2 linked regions of the Haloactinospora alba genome follow. The protein of the gene in region 1 interacts with the protein of each later gene in a pairwise test. Links are inferred from orthologs where the notes say so. Each region holds a gene or a part of one and is shown on either strand. Other genes may lie near its edges.

What was found. The genes of interacting proteins can lie anywhere in the genome.
Region 2: the proteins of FHX37_RS15910 (region 1) and FHX37_RS20445 interact in binary tests that used the Escherichia coli proteins (3 or more experiments, as listed by UniProt). The link is inferred for Haloactinospora alba from one-to-one orthologs.

The regions. Positions count from the first base shown.
Region 1 is NZ_VFQC01000001.1:3,513,665-3,516,844, reverse strand. What follows is about bases 147-3,072. They hold FHX37_RS15910 (Nramp family divalent metal transporter), read right to left. Parts: upstream 2,284-3,072; coding sequence 1,009-2,283; downstream 147-1,008. Other genes in these bases: FHX37_RS15905 (MMPL family transporter), read right to left, coding at 2,470-3,072; FHX37_RS15915 (glutaredoxin family protein), read left to right, coding at 718-978; FHX37_RS15920 (dihydrolipoyl dehydrogenase family protein), read left to right, coding at 147-607. Also shown: more of FHX37_RS15920, read left to right, coding at 1-146; more of FHX37_RS15905, read right to left, coding at 3,073-3,180. UniProt on the Escherichia coli protein: H(+)-stimulated, divalent metal cation uptake system. Involved in manganese and iron uptake. Can also transport cadmium, cobalt, zinc and to a lesser extent nickel and copper. Involved in response to reactive oxygen.
Region 2 is NZ_VFQC01000002.1:597,846-600,626, reverse strand. It holds FHX37_RS20445 (nucleotide exchange factor GrpE), read left to right. Parts: upstream 1-921; coding sequence 922-1,641; downstream 1,642-2,781. Other genes in the region: dnaJ (molecular chaperone DnaJ), read left to right, coding at 1,737-2,781; dnaK (molecular chaperone DnaK), read left to right, coding at 1-888. UniProt on the Escherichia coli protein: Participates actively in the response to hyperosmotic and heat shock by preventing the aggregation of stress-denatured proteins, in association with DnaK and GrpE. It is the nucleotide exchange factor for DnaK and may function as a thermosensor.

The DNA.
Region 1 (3,180 bases):
CGGGGAGCGGCTGCGTGCCGCGGAGCTGCTGGTGTCCACCGGGCGGCGGGCGGACCTCGGCCCGCTGGGTGTGGAACGGGTCGGTATCGACCCGGACGCCCGCGCCGTGCCGGTCGACGGCCGCATGCGCGCCGCGCCGGGTGTGTGGGCGGTGGGCGACGTCACCGGCAAGGGGGCGTTCACCCACGTGGCCGTGTACCAGGCGGGGATCGCGGCGGCCGACATCCTGGGGCAGTCCCCGTCGGAGGCGGAGTACCACGCCGTGCCGCGCGTCACCTTCACCGACCCCGAGGTCGGCGCGGTCGGGATGACCGAGGCGCGGGCGCGGGAGGAGGCGCGCTCCGTGCGCACCGCGACGGTGCGCCTTCCCGACACCGCGCGCGGTTTCATCCACAAGGCGGGAAACGACGGGTTCGTGAAGCTGGTGGCCGACGCCGAGGAGGGGGTGCTCCTCGGCGCGACCTCGGCCGGGCCGAGCGGGGGAGAGGTCCTGGGAGCGCTGTCGGTGGCGGTGCACGCCCGGGTGCCGACCGGGCGGCTGCGGTCGATGATGTGCGCGTTCCCCACGTTCCACCGCGCCGTCACCGCGGCCCTGGACGACCTGTGACACCGCCGGGCGGTGGCGCGGGTCCGCCGCGTCGCCGGGACGGTTGTGCTGCGGTGCGGCGGCGGCGAGTATGGGAGGCTCCACCCGAGGACTGGGAGGAGGTGTGGGCCGTGGCTGGTGAGGCCGACGAGGTGCGCGTCTACTGGCGCCCCGGCTGCCCGTTCTGCTACGCGCTGCGGCTGGGGCTGCGGTTGCGCCGGCTGCCGCTTCCGCTGCGCGAGACCAACATCTGGGAGGACGCCTCCGCCGCGGGCCGGGTCCGCGAGATCACCGGCGGGGACGAGACGGTGCCCACCGTGGTGGTCGGTTCCACCACTATGGTCAACCCGAGACCCGGCGCGGTGGTGGCGGCGGCCCGCAGCGCCTGTTGAACGGGGCCACCGCCGCCGCCAGGGACGTTCTCACGCCGCGTCGGTGAGGGTGAGGACGATCAGGGCGGCGTTGAGCGCCACGACCGCCGCGGCGGTGGCCGTGGCCAGCACGGTGACCGCGGGGCGGCTGACGTGGCTTCCCATCACGTCGCGTCTGGCGGTGAGCACCACCAGCGGGACCAGCGCGAACGGGATGCCGAACGACAGGACGACCTGGGAGATCACGAGGGCGCGGGTGGGGTCGAGCCCCGCCGCCAGCACCAGAAGGCCGGGTGCCAGGGTGATGACCCGCCGCGCCAGCAGCGGTATCCGCCGCCGCAGCAGGCCGTCCATCACCACGGCGCCGGCGTAGCACCCCACGGCGGTGGAGGAGAGGCCGGAGACGAGCAGTCCGACCGCGAACAGCAGGCCGACGACGGCGCCGAGGTTGCCGGACACGGCGGCGTGCGCGCCGGAGAGCGACTCCCCGGTGTCGATGCCGCGCAGCGCGCTCGCGGCGAGCAGCACCATGGCGAGGTTGACCGTCCCGGCGATGAGCATCGCCAGCCCGACGTCGTACTTGTTGGCTCTCAGCAGCCGGGTGAGCCGGCTTCCTCCCTGTACACCGTGCCGGTCGCGCGCGAGGGAGGAGTGCAGGTACACGGCGTGGGGCATCACGGTCGCCCCGAGCATCCCGGCCGCGAGCAGCACGCTCTGGGTACCGGAGAAGCGCGGGACCGTACCGCCGAGGGTCCCGGCCAGGGACGGCGGCTCCACGAACAGCCCGGCGACGAACCCGATGGCGATCACCAGGAGCATCCCGGCGATGGCGCGTTCGAAGGGGCGCTGGCCGAACCGGTTCTGCACGGCCAGCAGCCCGAGCGAGACGACGCCGGTGATGGTCCCGCCGAGGATCAGGGGGAGGTCGAACAGGAGGTTCAGGGCGATGGCCCCGCCCAGTACCTCGGCGAGGTCGGTGGCCATGGCCACGAGCTCGGCCTGGGCCCAGTAGGCGATGCGGGAGCCGCGCGGCAGGCGGGTGCGCAGCGCCTCCGGCAGGGACTGCCCGGTGACCAGGCTGAACTTCGCGGAGAGGTACTGCACCAGGAACGCCATGAGGTTCGCGGCGAGGATCACCCACACCAGCAGGTAGCCGTACTGGGCGCCGGCGGCGACGTTGGTGGCGACGTTGCCCGGGTCGACGTAGGCGATGGCGGCGACGAAGGCGGGACCGAGCAGCGCGGCCCCGGTGCGGGCGCGGGTCGGACTCGACCGCGGCTTCCCGTCCGGGGGCGTGGTGTTGTCTGGCGGGGTGGTGCGTACCACCGGTGACCTCCGAGGGCGTCGTGTGGGGGACGTGCCCGGCACGCGTGGTGCGGGGGCGGGCACACACCGCTGGGTTAAGCTCAGCGACCTTCTATGTTTGGCTTACCAAACTTTTTATCACAGGCGGGGCGAACCCAGGGTGGGGAGGGCCGGTGCGTTATCTCACCGGCCCCGGGAAACCGGCGCTCAGCCCCGTCCGGTGGGGGCGTCGGAGCGTTCGTCGCCACCGCCGCCGCGCAGCGACTCGCCCTCGATGTCGATGTTGGGTAGGGCACGGTCCAACCAGCGCGGGAGCCACCACGAGGCCCTGCCGAACAGCGCCATCACCGCCGGGACCAGCGTCATCCGGATCAGGAACGCGTCGATGAGGACGCCGACGGCCAGCGCGAACGCGACCGGCTGGATGGTGGTGTTGTCGCTGAACACGAACGACGCGAACACCGCCGCCATGATGACGGCGGCCGAGACCACCACCCGCGCCCCGGACCGGAACCCGTCCACCACGGCCCGGCGCGGCTCGCTGCCGTGCACGTAGTCCTCGCGCATGCGGCTGACCAGGAACACCTCGTAGTCCATGGCGAGACCGAACAGGGTGCCGATGAGCAGGATCGGCAGGAACGACAGCAGGGTCTCGGTGGAGGTCACACCCAGTAGCGAGCTCCCGTGGCCCCACTGGAACACCGCCACGGTGGCACCCAGCGCCGCGCCCATGCTGAACACGAAGCCCAGCGCGGCCTTGAGCGGCACGAGCAGGGACCGGAACACCGCCATCAGCAGCAGGAACGCCAACCCGACCACGACCGCGAGGAACAGCGGCATGGCCTCGGCGATCCGCTGGGAGGTGTCGATACTGGTCGCCGTGGCGCCGGTGACGGCGATCCGGGCGCCGGTGCTGTC
Region 2 (2,781 bases), on another replicon or contig:
CTGGTCAAGGAGCTCACCGGCGGCAAGGAGCCGAACAAGGGCGTCAACCCGGACGAGGTCGTGGCCATCGGCGCGGCCCTGCAGGGCGGCGTGCTCAAGGGTGAGGTCAAGGACGTCCTACTGCTGGACGTGACCCCGCTGTCGCTCGGCATCGAGACCAAGGGCAACGTGTTCACCAAGCTCATCGAGCGCAACACGACGATCCCGACCAAGCGCTCGGAGATCTTCACCACCGCCGACGACAACCAGCCCTCGGTGCAGATCCAGGTGTACCAGGGCGAGCGGGAGATCGCGCAGTACAACAAGAAGCTGGGCGTCTTCGACCTGAGCGGCATCCCGCCGGCGCCGCGCGGCGTGCCCCAGATCGAGGTGACCTTCGACATCGACGCGAACGGCATCGTGAACGTCACCGCGAAGGACCTGGGCACCGGCAAGGAGCAGTCGGTGACGATCTCCGGTGGCTCGGCCATGAGCCAGGACGAGATCGACAAGATGGTCCGCGAGGCCGAGGAGTACGCGGAGGAGGACCGCAAGCGCCGCGAGGAGGCCGAGGTCCGCAACAACGCCGAGTCCCTCGTCCACCAGACCGAGAAGGTCATCAAGGACAACGAGGAGCAGATCCCCGAGGACGTGAAGTCCGAGACCGAGAGCGCCGTCAGCGAGCTGAAGCAGGCGCTGGAGGGCTCCGACATCGACACGATCCGCTCCGCGAGCGAGAAGGTCGCGCTGGCCAGCCAGAAGATCGGCTCCTCCATCTACGGCCAGGGCCAGGAGGGCGGCGCCGAGGGCGCCGAGGCCGCGGCCGCCGGGAGCGACCAGGGCGGCGAGGACGTCGTGGACGCCGAGGTCGTCGACGAGGAGAACACCAAGCGGGACGGCAACGCCTAACTCGCACGGCGCGGAAACAAGGAGGCGTAGCTAATGTCGTCGCCGGAAAACGACAACGGCGAGGAACCGGAGGGGCCGGTGGTCCGCGACAAGCGGCGCGTCGACCCGGAGACCGGTGAACTGCGCGAGACGGAGGGCGGCGAGACCGCCGACGAGCCGGTCGAGGAACAAGAGCAGCCGCTGGAGGCTGAGGTGGTCACCAGCACCGCCGACGCGGAGGTCGCCGAGCTGCAGCAGCAGCTCACCGACCGGACGAACGACCTCAAGCGGTTGCAGGCCGAGTACGCCAACTACCGCAAGCGGGTGGAACGGGAACGGGAGTCCCTGAAGGAGCAGGCGCTGGCCCAGGTGGTGGGCGACCTGCTCCCCATCCTGGACGACATCGGCCGGGCCCGGGAGTACGACGAGCTCACCGGCGGGTTCAAGTCGGTCGGTGAGTCGCTGGAGTCCCTCGTCACCAAGCTGGGGCTGAAGAAGTACGCCGAGCAGGGCGACGAGTTCGACCCCAACGTGCACGAGGCGCTGACCATGGTTCCGTCGGCCGACGTCACCGTCCCGACGGTGGTCGAGGTGTTCCAGCCCGGGTACCTCATCGGTGAACGGGTGTTGCGTCCAGCCCGCGTAGTGGTGGCCGGCCCTGGGGAGGACACCCCTGAGGGGTCCGGAACGGACCAGGAGGAAGCTCCCGCTCAGGAAGCCGACTCCGCCGAGGCACCGCCGAAGGCGGGGAACGAGAGCGAGCAGCAGGAGTGACAGCGTCCGCCCCGGGGGATTCCCTCGGGGCGGACCTCTCGGCCGCCCCGAGGCCGGAGGAACCATGAGCGCGAAGCGGGAGAAGGCAAGCGTCGATGAGCACGAAGGACTACCTGGAGAAGGACTACTACAAGACCCTCGGCGTCTCCAAGTCGGCGTCGCAGGAGGAGATCAAGCAGTCCTACCGTAAGCTCGCACGCGAATACCACCCCGACGCCAACACGGGCGACCCCAAGGCCGAGGAGCGGTTCAAGGAGATCTCCGAGGCCTACAACGTGCTCTCCGACGAGGAAAAGCGCAAGGAGTACGACGAGGCGCGCTCCTCCTTCGGTGGTGCCTACCGGCCCGGCGGCGGAACCGGAGCGGGCGGGTTCGATCTCGGCGACCTCTTCGGGCACGGCCCCACCACCGGCACCGGTACCGGCGGCGGGGAACGGCTGAGCGACCTGTTCGGTGGACTGTTCGGCGGCCGCGGCGGCCGTACCACCACCCAGGCGCGGCGCGGCGCCGACGTGGAGACCGAGACCACCCTGACGTTCAGCGAGGCGGCCCAGGGGGTCACCCGCTCGTTCTCGCTGAGTAGTGACGCCGCCTGTGCCACGTGCAAGGGCACCGGCGCGCGGGCCGGCTCGTCCGGACCCCGCATGTGCCCCAAGTGCTCCGGTACCGGCCACGAGAGCACGAACCTCGGCGGGTTCTCGCTGTCCGAACCGTGCAGCGAGTGCAAGGGGCGCGGTCTCGTTGTGGACGACCCGTGCCCCACCTGCAACGGCAGCGGGCGCGGCAGGAGCACCCGCCGGGTGCAGACACGGATCCCGGCTGGCGTCTCCGACGGCCAGCGGATCCGGATCAAAGGAAAAGGCGCGCCGGGCGAACGGGGGGGACCGGCCGGAGATCTGTATGTGGTGGTGCATGTGGAGTCGCATCCGGTGTTCGGCAAGACCGGCGACAACCTGACGATCACCGTCCCGGTGACCTTCCCGGAGGCGGCCCTCGGTGCCGAGGTTCGGGTGCCCACCCTCAACGGGCTCCCGGTGACGGTCAAGGTGCCCGCGGGCACCCCCAACGGGCGCACCCTGCGGGTGCGCGGCAAGGGGGTGACGCGCCGGGACGGCACCAAGGGTGACATGCTCGTCACCA